DNA from 2 places in the Streptosporangium sp. NPDC000095 genome. Region 1 is predicted to be linked to the other one. Evidence: predicted binding sites of a transcription regulator. Region 1 holds the regulator's gene; the other holds the start of a gene.
What was found. The regulator LexA, encoded in region 1, represses DNA repair genes until DNA is damaged. The targets are predictions, from matches to a motif close to TCGAACANNTGTTCGA.

Region 1 (7,277 bases):
ACCCCGCCGACCCGCGCGAGCGGCGCTACATGCTCGACATGTTCTCCTATCCCTCGGGCGACCTGCACATGGGGCACGCCGAGGTGTTCGCCCTGGGCGACGTCATCTCCCGCTACTGGGTCCAGCGCGGCTACAACGTGCTGCACCCCGTCGGCTGGGACTCCTTCGGCCTGCCCGCCGAGAACGCCGCGATCAAGCACAACGCGCACCCGGCGGAGTGGACCTACGCCAACATCGAGACCCAGGCCAACTCCTACCGGCGCTACGCGATCTCCTTCGACTGGTCCCGCCGTCTGCACACCAGCGACACCTCGTACTACAAATGGACCCAGTGGCTCTTCAACCGCTTCTTCGAGCGTGGCCTGGCCTACCGCAAGGGTGGCCTGGTCAACTGGTGCCCGAACGACCAGACCGTGCTCGCCAACGAGCAGGTCAAGGACGGCAGGTGCGAGCGCTGTGGCGCCGAGATCGTCCGTCGCGAGCTGACCCAGTGGTATTTCAAGATCACTGATTACGCCGACCGGCTGCTGGACGACATGTCCCTGCTGGAAGGCGGCTGGTCCGAGCGCGTGCTGACGATGCAGCGCAACTGGATCGGCCGCTCCGAGGGTGCCGACGTCGACTTCGTGATCGAGGGCCGGGACGAGCCGGTGACCGTCTACACCACCCGTCCCGACACCCTGTACGGCGCCACCTTCTTCGTGGTCGCCCCGGACGCGCCGCTGGCCGAGGAGATCGTCACCGACGACCGGCGTGAGGCGTTCGAGGCATACCGGGTCGAGGTGTCCAAGCTGTCCGACATCGACCGGCTGTCCACCGAGAAGGAGAAGACCGGCGTCTTCCTGGGCCGGTACGCGATCAACCCGGTCAACGGTGAGCGCATGCCGGTCTGGGCGGCCGACTACGTGCTGTCCGACTACGGCCACGGCGCCATCATGGCCGTGCCCGCCCACGACCAGCGCGACCTGGACTTCGCCCGTACCTTCGACCTGCCGGTACGGGTGGTCGTGCACACCGGTCTGGCCGATCCCGGCGAGACCGGTGTCGCCACCACCGGTGACGGCGCAATGGTCAACTCCGGCCCGCTGGACGGCCTGGCCAAGGCCGAGGCGATCCGGAAGATCATCGAGGTGCTGAGCGAGCGGGGCACCGGTCACTTCACGGTCAACTTCCGGCTGCGCGACTGGCTGCTGTCCCGCCAGCGCTTCTGGGGCTGCCCGATCCCGATCATTCACTGCGCCGACTGCGGCGAGGTCCCCGTCCCCGACGACCAGCTGCCCGTCACCCTGCCCGACATGCGTGGCGAGGCCCTGGCGCCCAAGGGCATCTCCCCGCTCGCCTCGGCCGAAGACTGGGTCAACGTCTCCTGCCCCAAGTGCGGCGGCCCGGCGAAGCGCGACACCGACACGATGGACACCTTCGTCGACTCCTCGTGGTACTTCCTGCGCTACGTCGACCCGGCCTACGACGAGGGGCCGTTCGACGTCGAGCGCGTGCGCAGGTGGGGTCCGATCGACCAGTACATCGGCGGTGTCGAGCACGCCGTGCTGCACCTGCTGTACGCCAGGTTCTTCACCAAGGTCCTGCACGACATGGGAATGGTCGACTTCGTCGAGCCCTTCACCCGCCTGCTGAACCAGGGGCAGGTCATCAACCAGGGCAAGGCGATGTCCAAGTCGCTGGGCAACGGCGTCGACCTGGGCCAGCAGATCGACGCCTACGGTGTCGACGCGGTCAGGCTGACCGTCGTCTTCGCCGGACCGCCCGAGGACGACATCGACTGGTCCGACGTCTCTCCGGCGGCCTCGCAGAAGTTCCTCGCCCGCGCGTTCCGCGTGATGGCGGAGGCCGGCGCGGCCTCCGCGCCCGGCGTCGACGTCACCGCGGGAGACCTGAACCTGCGCAAGGTCGTCCACCACACCATCGACGAGGTCACCAAGCTGGTCGAGTCGCACCGCTTCAACGTCGCGGTGGCCCGCATGATGGAGCTGACGAGCGCGGCACGCAAGGCCATCGACTCCGGCCCCGGCGCCGCCGACCCGGCGGTCAGGGAGGCCGCCGAGACCCTCGCGGTCATGCTGTCTCTGGTCGCGCCGTACGCGGCGGAGGAGGGCTGGGAGCGGCTGGGACACGCCGCCTCGGTCGCCACCGCGGGCTGGCCGGTGGCCGACCCGGCGCTGCTGGTCCAGGAGTCGGTCACCTGCGTCGTCCAGGTCGCGGGCAAGGTGCGCGACCGGCTGGAGGTCTCCCCGGAGATCTCCGAGGCGGACCTGGAGTTGCTGGCCCTGCGGTCGGAGAAGGTTCAGCCCTTCCTGTCCGGCACGCCGCGCAAGGTGATCGTCCGCGCGCCCAAGCTGGTCAACATCGTGCCGTAGTCGTCCCGCGTGCCCTCGCCGCGGACGACGGACTGCTGAGTGACCGGCCGCGGACGTCTCGCGGGGTCGCTACGGACTCGGGGTGCCCTTGCGAGGGCATCCCGGGTGTCGCGCGTCAACTCGGCCGGCGTGTCCCCGTGACCACTTCGGGGGAGAACCCGTGCCGCTTCAAGCGGCGGGCCTCCATCTCGGCCTCGCCGGGTGGGTTTCCGTGCCCGCCGGCGAGAGATCTTCCCGGGGATATCCCATCACCTGAGAACGCCGGATGGGGCCCGACATCTGATGTCGGACCCCATCCGGCGTGTCGTTCTATGGCGTGTCGCACAGAAAGCCGGAGGCGCGTGATGCCGAGCTCGCGTAACCACGGTGTGGCTCGGTCCGGACCCGCGTGCCGGGTGACGCTCTCAGGCGGCGACGCCTCCACGGGCCGGAGCCCGTGGAGAGCGGTGAGGAGCCTGCGTGGGACGCTCGCGTCAGAGCTTGCGGAGGACCGCGACGACCTTGCCGAGCACGGTGGCCTCGTCGCCGGGGATCGGGTCGTAGTTGGGGTTGTGCGGGACCAGCCAGACGTGGCCGTCTCTGCGCTTGAAGGTCTTGACCGTGGCCTCGCCGTCGATCATCGCGGCGACCACGTCGCCGTTGTCGGCGACCGGCTGCTGGCGCACGACCACCCAGTCACCGTTGGCGATGGCGGCCTCGATCATCGAGTCGCCGGTCACCTGGAGGAGGAAGAGCGTACCCTCACCGACAAGCTGCCTGGGCAGGGCGAAGACGTCTTCGATGCTCTCCTCGGCGAGGATGGGGCCACCGGCGGCGATCTGACCGACGAGGGGCACATAGGCGGCGGTCGGACGGCTGACCGGAGTCTCGTCCTCACCGGAGTCGGGATCAACCCACAGCACGGGCTCGCCGGGAAGGCGGACCTCCAAGGCGCGGGGGCGGTGCGGATCACGCCGCAGGTAGCCCTTGCGCTGCAAAGCCGTCAACTGGTGCGACACGCTGGAGGTGCTGGTGAGCTGCACCGCTTCGCCGATCTCCCGCATGGACGGCGGATAGCCGCGCTGCTGCACGGAATCGCGGATCACCTCAAGGATCTTCCGCTGCCTGGGGGTGAGGCCAAGGGAGTCACGCCTTCGCACCGCCAGGTCGCTGGCGGCCGAACCGTTCTCGTTGTGCTGGCTCATACGAACTCCTCGCCTCCCGGTCTGTATTTAACACGTCGCACACAGCGACCATACCTCGGCCGAAGATCATACTCAAACAATTGTTCGAATGTCCTCGAAATCGGCGACGCCGTGGTGTACAACATCGTACGGGAGTTCGATCGACATCGTGTTCGATTCACCGATCTTTCTTCGACATGTGTTCGGCCAGGTCGAGGGGATGGGGGGCCACCGTGAAACCGACCGCGACGACACCACGATCCAGGATCGCGCCGAGGTCCCGGGCGGCGCAGCGATCACCGGGAGCGCCGCGCCTGCGGCTCGTGCCGCCCCCGAGACCGGAGCCGGAACCCGGTCCCGCGCCGGAGTCCGGGCGGAGATCCGAGGCGAAGCAGGGGTGGGAGGCCGTGTGGGACTCGGTGCCGGTGTCAGGACCGGTGCCGAGGGCACGCCTCGGCCGCGAGCCGGGGCGAAGGTCCGGCGGGGAGCCCGAGCGGGTCTTCGAGCGTGAGCCCGGGCGAGGATCCGGCCGTGAGGCCGCGCGAAGGTCCGGCCGCGAGATGAGACGGGAATCCGCTCGGGAGTCCGGGCGAAAGCGTGGGCGAGAGCCGGGGCGGGCCTCGCGTGAGTCCGAGCGAAAGCCCGGCGGGGCGTCCGGGCGTGAGCCTGGGCGGAGTCCTGGCCGCGAGGCGAGGCGGTCGCTCGGGCGTGGGCGGGGGTGGAGCCCCGGCCTTGGGCGGGGACGGTGGTCCGGGCGTGATCCGGAACGGGGAGCCGGACGCGGGGCCGGGCCGAGGAGGGCGCCGCGATCGGCGACGGCATCCTCGGTGGGCACCCGCCGGCCGGGTGTCGGCCGGAAGGGAGCGGTTCGGCGGCCCCTTCGACTCACCCGGCGTGGAAGGATCGTCGTGGTGGCGGTGCTCGCACTGTTCAGCCTGGCGGTGCTCTGGATCGGCGGACGCATCGACATGGTCGCGGCGGACGAGCGGGCGGGCCTTGAGGGGCTGCCGCGGATCACGGTGCACGCGGACGACACGCTGTGGGAGATCGCGGACGCGTTGACGAAGGAGGCGGACACCGGCTCGGCGGTCCGTCGCATCATGGACCTCAACGGGCTGTCCGGCTCGGAGGTCCGGCCGGGGACCCGGCTCTATCTCCCGGAGGGCCTCGTCTCCGTGAGGTGAGGCCGGTCCGGGCTCCGGCGATCGGGCCGGGGCTCGTGGGACCGCTGCGGCGCCCGGCCGGGCTCCGGCGGGGCGGCCGGCGAGAGGGGCGGGCCTCGTTCCGGCGGGGTGGGGCGGGTCGGCGGCGCGGGTGGGGCGAGGGGTGTGAGAGGGGATGCGAGGGACTCGTCCGACGGGTCGTCTGGGGCGACTGTGAGACGAGAGGCGTCCGGGGCGAGAGGGGTCTCGCATGGGTGGCGACACGCCGGGATGTGCGGGCTGATCAGCGACTTCGTGCCGCAAGGTCGTTTCAACTTGCGTTCATGGTCGAGCACTTCTACGGTTGGACCACAACATCTAGTGGCTGCATCGCAACACTTCACCACAGCTTGTGTTTCCATTACCGCATCTCGACTCTTCGAGATGTGTGCGCGGGCGTCTGGCCGTGCGTGTCGTGGGTAGGTGAGGTGGGTCGGCCGCTTCGGTAGGTCAAGGAGGCGACACGCGTGCATTGTCCGTTCTGTCGCCATCTAGACACGCGAGTCATCGACAGCCGGGCCACCGAGGACGGCGGGGCGATCCGCCGCAGGCGCACGTGCTCGGAATGCGGGCGCAGGTTCACCACGCAGGAGACCGTTCTGCTCATGGTGAGCAAGCGCAGCGGTGTGACGGAGCCGTTTTTCAGGGACAAGGTGATCGCCGGGGTCCGGCGGGCGTGCCAGGGGCGGTCCGTCAGTGAGGATTCCCTGGCGCAGCTGGGCCAGCGAGTCGAGGAGAGCATCCGGGCCACCGGATGCGCCGAGATCGCGGCCCACGAGGTCGGGCTGGCCATCCTGGGCCCGCTCCGCGAACTGGACGAGGTGGCGTACCTACGGTTCGCCTCCGTCTATCGCGGTTTCGAGACGCTGGCCGACTTCGAGGCGGAGATCGAGCGACTCCGGGCGGAGCGCTCCACCAAGCAGGACTGATACAGACCCCGGGCGCCGGGGGTGATGCGGCGCGTTGGTGTGGTCCGATTCGAGGGTTCCACGGAGCCCCAGGAGGGGGAAGTCATGACGGAGACCGCCGGTGCGGTGACACGTGGAGGCAAGAGGCCACGTAAGGGTCTGAAGATGAAGCGCATCTTCACCACGCCAGGCGTGCATCCCTATGACGAGCTGGTCTGGGAGCGCCGTGACGTCGTCATGACCAACTGGCGCGACGGCTCGATCAACTTCGAGCAGCGCGGTGTCGAGTTCCCCCGGTCGTGGTCGGTCAACGCCGCCAACATCGTGACCACCAAGTACTTCCGCGGCGCGGTCGGCACCCCGCAGCGGGAGTGGAGCCTCAAGCAGCTGATCGACCGGGTGGTGGGCGTCTACACGCGTACGGCGGTCGAGCACGGTTACTTCGCCACCGACGAGGACGCCGAGATCTTCGACCACGAGCTCAAGCACGCTCTGGCCAACCAGGTCTTCAGCTTCAACTCGCCCGTCTGGTTCAACGTCGGCACCGCCTCGCCGCAGCAGGTCAGCGCGTGCTTCATCCTGGCCGTCGACGACCAGATGGAGTCGATCCTCGACTGGTACAAGGAAGAGGGTGTGATCTTCAAGGGGGGGTCCGGCTCCGGCGTCAACCTCTCCAGGATCCGTTCCTCCAAGGAACTGCTCTCCAGCGGGGGCACCGCCAGCGGCCCGGTCTCCTTCATGCGCGGCGCGGACGCCTCCGCGGGCACCATCAAGTCCGGGGGCGCCACCCGCCGCGCCGCCAAGATGGTCGTCCTCGACGTCGACCACCCCGACATCGAGGAGTTCGTCGAGACCAAGGCGCGCGAGGAGGACAAGATCCGCGCCCTCCGTGACGCCGGGTTCGACATGGACCTGGGCGGCAAGGACATCGTCTCCGTCCAGTACCAGAACGCCAACAACTCGGTGCGCGTCTCCGACGAGTTCATGCGCGCGGTGGAGAACGGTGAGGAGTTCGGCCTGCGCGCCCGCCTCACCGGCGAGGTCATCGAGAAGATCGACGCCAGAGAGCTGTTCCGCAAGATGGGCAAGGCCGCCTGGGAGTGCGCCGACCCCGGGGTCCAGTACGACGACACGATCAACGACTGGCACACCAGCCCGGAGACGGGTCGCATCACCGCCAGCAACCCCTGCTCGGAATACCTGCACCTGGACAACTCCTCGTGCAACCTGGCGAGCATCAACCTGCTGAAGTTCCTGAAGGACGACGACACCTTCGACATCGCGAACTTCGTGAAGATCACCGAGCTGATCATCACCGCGATGGACGTCTCCATCACCTTCGCCGACTTCCCGACCGAGAAGATCGACCAGACCACCCGCGCCTACCGCCAGCTGGGCATCGGCTACGCCAACCTCGGCGCGCTGCTCATGGCCACCGGCCACGCCTACGACTCCGACGGCGGCCGGGCGGTCGCCGGGGCCATCACCTCGCTGATGACCGGCGTCTCCTACCGCCGCAGCGCCGAACTCGCCGCGGTCGTGGGCCCCTACGACGGCTACGCCCGCAACGCCGACGCGCACAAGCGGGTCATGCGCAAGCACAACGACGCGAACGAGGCCCTGCGCACG
Region 2 (7,277 bases), on a different contig from region 1:
TCCTGGCTGCAGCCCACGTACTGCTTGTCCGGCGCGTCCTGTGCCCCGCGGCCCGCGTCCTTGGCGCAGTCGAGCGCCTGGAACTGCTTGAGCGCCTCCGGGTCGATCCCGGTGGGGTCGACGCCCGCCATCGGGTCGTCGGCCGCCGTCGGCGGGGTCGTCGGCACGGCGCTGGTCTCGGGCGCGGCACTCGCGTCCGGCTTGGCGGGCTTGTCACCGCTCGGCTCGGCGGAGGGCGCGGCGGTGGCGCCGGGGCTCGGGTTGGTGAGTGCCGACGACAGGGCACGACCGGCCGGAGAGGCGTCCGTGTCGGGCGCGGCGGTCGCGTCGGGCTTCGGAGTCACCGACTCGGCGGGCTTGGGCTCCTTGGACCCCTTGCGCCCGGATTCGGTGCTCGCAGGGGACGGTGTCGGCGTCGGCGCCTCGGTGGAGAGCTGCCCCGGGGGCGGAGGTGACCCGGCCCCGATCGCCAGCACTTGGCGGAACCTCAGCTCCGCGGTGGTGCCGACCAGCTTGACGACTTCCTCCTGGCCTGCTCCGGGAACGGAGATGACGATGTTGTCACCGGATTTGGCGACCTCGGCGTCGGAGATGCCGCTGCCGTTCACCCGCTCACGGATGATGTTCACGGCGAGGTCGAGGCTCTCCTGCGAGGGAGCGCCCCCGTTCGGCGTGATGGGCTGGAGCGTCACGGTCGTGCCGCCGGCGAGGTCGAGGCCATACTCCGGCGTGTACGCCTTGTTGAGGAGCATCGCCCCGCCCATGGCGAGAATGATCGCCAGAAGCACCAGGAGCATGCGCCCCGGTCTGCTCTGGCCGCTGGTCGGTCGGGCCACTGGTCGTCAGTTCTTTCGGTTATAGGGGGTTGGAGGTGAGGCTACTCACGGCTTCTTGCTCGTCGTGTCGTGGTCTACACCCTGCTGTTCCGCCGTCTCCGCGAAATCGCGGTCGACAGCCTTGACATTCTCCTCCTCCGCGTCGTCGACGGGAACCAGGACACGGCCGATCGCCGCCTTGACCCAGCGGGTCTCCACACCGGGGGCGATCTCCAGGATCACGTCCTCGTTGTCGATGGCCACCACGGTCCCGAAGAGGCCCGTCGTGGTCATGACACCGGTGCCCGGCGTGAGACTGTTCTGCATCTTGAGCTGCTCCTGCTGCCGCTTGCGCTGCGGCCGGATAAGCAGGAAGTAGAACACCACGACCATGAGAGCGATCATGATCAGGCTCGAATAGTTGCCGCCCACAGGGCCGCTCCTTTTCTTGAAGATTGACCGGCGAAAACCGGACGCCACATACGACCACGCCGCTCAGCACGTCAGCCTACACAGCCAGCCAAGGCTCGGAGTTTAGGCGAGCTGTTAAGAGCGGGGCAACGAAGTCACGATTCGGCTCGCAGGGAAGTTCCCATTTCGATACAGTTGTCATCGTTCTGTGATCAATCCCGTACGACTTCCCTACCGACTCCCAACGCTAGATTTGCCCGGCATCATCCTCAAGATCGATGAGAAACGAGGCACCGAAGGCGTCGGGCGGGGGGACCAGACCCAGGTGGGTCCAGGCCGCGGCGGTCGCGACCCGGCCACGGGGGGTCCGGGCGAGGAGTCCCTGCCGCACCAGGAACGGCTCGGCGACCACCTCGACCGTCTCCGGTTCCTCCCCCACGGCCACCGCCAGCGTCGACAGCCCCACCGGCCCGCCGCCGAACTTGCGCAGCAGCGCTCCGAGCACCGCCCGGTCGAGCCGGTCGAGCCCTTCGGCGTCGACCTCGTAGAGGTTGAGCGCGGCGGAGGCGACGTCCCGGGTGACCACCCCCTCGGCGCGCACCTCGGCGAAGTCGCGGACCCGGCGCAGCAGCCGGTTGGCGATGCGGGGGGTGCCCCGGGAACGGCCGGCGATCTCGCGGGCGGCGTCGCCGGGGAGCGCGACGCCCAGCAGACGCGAGGAGCGGTGCAGCACCTCCTCCAGCTCGGCGACCCCGTAGAAGTCCATGTGTGCGACGAAACCGAAGCGATCGCGCAGCGGCGCGGGGAGCATCCCGGCCCGTGTGGTGGCCCCGACCAGGGTGAACGGAGCGATCTCCAGTGGGATCGCGGTCGCCCCCGGCCCCTTGCCCACCACGATGTCGACGCGGAAGTCCTCCATCGCGAGGTAGAGCATCTCCTCGGCGGGCCTCGCCATGCGATGGATCTCGTCGATGAACAGGACCTCGCCCTCCGAGAGCGTCGACAGGATCGCCGCGAGGTCACCGGCCCGCTCCAGCGCGGGCCCGGAGGTGATCCGGATGGGCACGGAGAGCTCGGTCGCGATGATCATGGAGAGGGTCGTCTTGCCCAGTCCGGGACCGCCGCTCATCAGCACGTGATCCGGCGGCCTGTTGCGTCGCAGCGCGCTCTGCAACACCAGTGACAGCTGCTCGCGCACCCGCGCCTGGCCGATGAACTCCTCCAGCCGCTTGGGCCGCAGCGCCGCCTCGATATATCTCTCGTCGCCCTCGGCGTCCGGCGACACCAGATCACGGTCGGAACTCACGCCGCCCCTCCCTCGTCCCGCCGTACGGCGGACTCACCCGCGCCCCTCATCGCACGCTCAGCGCGCGGAGGGCCGCCTTGAGCAGGGGCGCCACCTGGGGGGTGCGGCCCTCGGCCATCTCGGCGTCGGCCTGGGACTCGACGGCGGCGACCGCCTCGTCGGCGTCCCGCGCCGAGTAGCCAAGACCGACCAGCCCCGAGTGGACCTGACCCCGCCAGGCGGGCGCGACGGCTCTGCCGTCGAGCGCGGCGCTGACGGCCTCCTCGGGAGTGCCGAGCTTGTTCTTGAGGTCGACGATGATCCGCTGGGCACCCTTCGGCCCCACCCCGGGGACCCTGGTCAGCGCCTTGACGTCGGCGGAGGCCACGGCCACCCGGAGCGCGTTGGGAGTGTGCACGGCCAGCATCGCGAGGGCGACCTTGGGGCCGACCCCGCTCGCCGTCTGCAGCATCTCGAAGGTGCCGCGCTCGTCCTCGGTGGCGAAGCCGAACAGCGTGAGCGACTCCTCGCGGACCACCAGCGAGGTGGCCAGCCTGGCCTCCTCCCCCGTCCTGAGCGTCGCCAGGGTGCCCGGCGTGCAGTGCACGAGGACTCCCACCCCGCCGACCTCGACGACCGCACCGTCGGGCGCGATCGCGGTCACCTGTCCTCGCACCGAGGCGATCACTTCGCGGTTCCTCTCGGGTGTCCGGCCCTGCCACGACTCCGGAAGTAGGCGGCGGGGGTCGTGCCGGAGGCGCTCGCGGCCTTCGCGGCGGCCTCGGCCAGCCTGCTCTGTGCCCCGCCCCGCCACACGTGGCAGATCGCGAGGGCGAGCGCGTCGGCGGCGTCGGCGGGCTTGGGCATCGCGTCCAGCCTCAGCAGGCGGGTCACCATCGTGCCGACCTGCTGCTTGTCCGCCGTGCCGCTGCCGGTGATCGCGGCCTTGACCTCGGAAGGCGTGTGCAGCGCGACCGGCAGGCCCCTGCGGGAGGCGCACAGGATCGCCACGGCGGAGGCCTGGGCGGTGCCCATCACGGTCCTGAGGTTGTGCTGGGCGAAGACCCGCTCCACGGCCACCGCGTCGGGCCGGACCTCGTCGAGCCACTGCTCGATGCCCGCCTCGATCGCCACCAGCCGGGCGCCGATCTCGTCGTCGGCGGGGGTGCGGACGACCCCCACTTTGATCAGGCTCAGCGGTGCGCCGGGCCGCCCCTCGACGGCGCCGAGCCCGCATCGGGTGAGCCCCGGATCAACCCCCATCACCCGCAACTCGGGCAATCGCACCGACACGCCTCCGCTCGCCGAACATCTGTTCGGTGGCAGACTCTACCGCGTGAGAGCATCCCGCGCACGGCTCTCCCCCGGTCCGTCGAGAGGCGGAGCGGCAGGCGCCGGCTCACCGCCTCCAGGGGATCCGTCTCACGGGTGCTGGGTGGCGGGTTCCGCGTCACGGTCGTTCCCTGCCCGGTCGCGCAGCAGGTCCAGGCGGTTCATCGCCGGCGAGGCCGAGATTCCGTGGATCACCAGGGAGGCCATCGCGGTGAAGGCGACCACGGCCCAGATCTCCTCGGCGGGTACGCCGAAGTCGGCCTGGCCGAGGGCGTAGGCGAGGTAGAACAACGAGCCGATGCCGCGGACGCCGAAGAACGCCGCCACGACGCGCTCGCGCGGCCCCGCCCTGCCTCTCAGCAGGGAGAGCCACCCGACCAGCGGCCGGATGACGAGCAGCAGCGACAGGCCGACCGCGGCGCCCCGCCAGGTGAGCGCGGACAGTCCCCCCACCGCGACGAAGCCTCCGAGCAGCAGGAGCAGCCAGGCGGTGAACAGCCGCTCGATCTGCTCTATGAAGCCGTGCAGCACCCCGTTGTAGCCGTGGCTGCGCTCGGCCGCCCTGATGGTGCAGGCGGTCACGAACACCGCGATGAAGCCGTACCCGTGCACCAGCTCGGTGAGGCCGTAGGCCAGGAACGTCGCGGCCAGCGCCACGAAGCCGTCGCGGTGCTCGGCCAGCCGCAGGTCGGGCTTCTCGGCACGGAAGAACAGCCGCCCCAGCCCTTTGCCGATCAGCAGGCCGCACACCACGCCCGCGACGCACCGGTAGAGCAGGTCCACCAGCGCCCACTCGCCGATCCAGCCGGTCCCCCCGCTGACGGCCAGCGTGATGGCGGCGTACACCAGGGGGAAGGCCAGGCCGTCGTTGAGGCCCGCCTCGGAGGTGAGGGCGAAGCGGACCTCGTCGTCGGCCTTCTCCGAGTCGACGGGCTCGCCGACCTGAACGTCGGAGGCGAGCACCGGGTCGGTCGGCGCGAGGACCGCGCCCAGCAGCAACGCCGCCGCGAGGGGCCAGCCGAGCAGGCCGTACGCGGCGGCGGCCACGGCGAGGACGGTGAGCGGGAGTGTCCACCCGAGCAGGCGCCAGGTCGAGGACCAGCCGCGCCGCCCGAAGGGCCGGTTGATGGCCAGCCCCGCGCCCATGAGCGAGACCAGCACGCAGATCTCGGTGACGTGCTCGACCAGTGTCCGGTGGGCCACCGGATCGGGATCGGGCAGCTCCAGGGGCAGGGCGTAGAGGACCAGACCGACCAGCAGGCAGGCGAGGGGCAGCGAGAAGGGGCGGCGGTTGAGAAGTCGCGGCAGTGTGGCCGCGAGCAGCGCGGCAACGCCCGCCACGGCGAAGATGAGGTCAGGATTGCCCATTGTCCGCGTGATCTGCCCTGGACCACGCGGACAAACCTCACGAGCAGCGCGAGGTCCGAAAAATCGGACTACGCGTCGAGCTTCTCCATGACCTCGTCGGAGACGTCGAAGTTGGCCCAGACGTTCTGCACGTCGTCGCTGTCCTCAAGGGCGTCGATCAGCCTGAAGACCTTGCGGGCGCCCTCCTCGTCCAGCGGGACGTTCAGCGTCGGCATGAAGCTGGACTCGGCCGAGTCGTAGTCGATCCCGGCCTCCTGCAGGGCCTTGCGGACCGGGACGAGGTCGGTGGCCTCCGAGACGACCTCGAACTGGTCGCCCAGGTCGTTGACCTCCTCGGCACCCGCGTCGAGGACCGCGACCAGCACGTCGTCCTCACCCAGCTCGCCCTTGGGGACGAGCACGACACCCTTGCGGTTGAACATGTAGGACACCGAACCCGGGTCGGCCAGCGAGCCGCCGTTGCGGGTCAGCGCGACGCGGACCTCGGAGGCCGCGCGGTTGCGGTTGTCGGTGAGGCACTCGATCAGCACCGCGACGCCGCCGGGGGCGTAACCCTCGTACATAATGGTCTGCCAGTCGGCGCCGCCGGCCTCGAGACCACCGCCGCGCTTACGGGCACGCTCGATGTTGTCGATCGGGACCGAACTCTTGCGCGCCTTGGTGATGGCGTCGTACAGCGTCGGGTTGCCGTCCGGATCGGGTCCGCCCGTCCGAGCCGCGACCTCGATGTTCTTGATGAGCTTGGCGAACAGCTTGCCGCGCTTGGAATCGAGCGCGGCCTTCTTGTGCTTCGTCGTCGCCCATTTGGAGTGGCCGGACATCGCCTAGAGCTCCCTCACCATCTCAGCGAAATATGAATGCACACCGACATCCCCGGTAAGTTCCGGGTGGAAGGACGTGGCGAGCAACGGTCCTTGACGGACCGCGACGATCCTATCCCCAGGTTCGGCCAGTGCCAGCACTTCGACCTCCGAACCCACCGATTCCACCCAGGGTGCGCGGATGAAGACGGCCCGCGTGCTGCCGCGACCGGCGAAGTCGATGTCGGCCTCGAAGGAGTCGACCTGGCGTCCGAAGGCGTTGCGGCGGACGACCATGTCGATGCCTCCGATCGTCTGCTGGCCTTCGATCCCGCCCTCGATCCGGTCGGCCAGCATGATCATCCCGGCGCAGGAGCCGTAGGCGGGCATTCCCGCCTTGATCCGCATCCGGAGTGGTTCGAGCAGCTCGAAGGTCTCGGCGAGTTTCCACATCGTGGTGGACTCGCCACCGGGGATGACGAGGCCGTCGACCGCCTCCAGCTCGCGGGGGCGCCGTACGGCGACCGCTCTCGCGCCCACCGCCTCCAGGGAGCGAGTGTGCTCGCGCACGTCTCCTTGCAGCGCGAACACGCCGATCGTGGGGACGATGGTCACCGATGGTCCTTCCCGTACGGGTGGAGTGCCCCTTCAGCGTATGGCCACCCCTTGGACGGCCCCAAACCGGTTCACGCTCCGACACGGCTCGGAGATCCGGACCGTGACGGCCCGGCCCCGTTCCCCGGTGGCGGCGCCGTGCTCCTCGGGGCGGGATCGCGGGGCACGTGACCACGAGATCGACCCCCTGCGGAGGAAGGGCGACCCCCGTGACGGAGATCGCCCTTTTCCCGGAGTCTCACCGGGCTTCCCGGAGGCTCCCCGCCCCCTGAAGAAAGCCCTGAAAGCCCTCGCCCGCCCTACCAGCCGCGCTCGGCCAGCCGGTGCGGGGCAGGGATGTCGTCGACGTTGATGCCGACCATCGCCTCTCCCAGCCCCCGGGAGACCTTCGCGATGACGTCGGGATCGTCGTGGAAGGTGGTGGCCTTGACGATCGCGGAGGCACGCTCGGCGGGATTGCCGGACTTGAAGATGCCCGAGCCGACGAACACGCCCTCAGCGCCGAGCTGCATCATCATCGCCGCGTCGGCCGGGGTGGCGATGCCGCCGGCGGTGAACAGCACGACCGGCAGCTTGCCGGTCCTGGCGACCTCGGCGACCAGCTCGTACGGCGCCTGGAGCTCCTTGGCCGCGACATAGAGCTCGTCCTCG

Region 2: a site for LexA is predicted at 3,816-3,831, ahead of ruvC (crossover junction endodeoxyribonuclease RuvC). Genes of this name have one in related genera too.

What each region holds. Positions count from the first base shown of each region.
Region 1 covers NZ_JBIAZS010000012.1:74,134-81,410, forward strand. Annotated here, with positions in the region: gene leuS (leucine--tRNA ligase) at 1-2,375, shown strand, start outside; gene lexA (transcriptional repressor LexA) at 2,849-3,559, opposite strand; gene ACFY3V_RS25365 (LysM peptidoglycan-binding domain-containing protein) at 4,450-4,722, shown strand; gene nrdR (transcriptional regulator NrdR) at 5,208-5,669, shown strand; gene ACFY3V_RS25375 (vitamin B12-dependent ribonucleotide reductase) at 5,754-7,277, shown strand, end outside.
Region 2 covers NZ_JBIAZS010000026.1:31,113-38,389, reverse strand. Annotated here, with positions in the region: gene secD (protein translocase subunit SecD) at 1-797, opposite strand, end outside; gene yajC (preprotein translocase subunit YajC) at 882-1,247, opposite strand; gene ruvB (Holliday junction branch migration DNA helicase RuvB) at 1,474-2,532, opposite strand; gene ruvA (Holliday junction branch migration protein RuvA) at 2,579-3,199, opposite strand; gene ruvC (crossover junction endodeoxyribonuclease RuvC) at 3,196-3,783, opposite strand; gene ACFY3V_RS36925 (cation:proton antiporter) at 3,934-5,211, opposite strand; gene ACFY3V_RS36920 (YebC/PmpR family DNA-binding transcriptional regulator) at 5,280-6,032, opposite strand; gene pdxT (pyridoxal 5'-phosphate synthase glutaminase subunit PdxT) at 6,036-6,626, opposite strand; gene pdxS (pyridoxal 5'-phosphate synthase lyase subunit PdxS) at 6,926-7,277, opposite strand, start outside.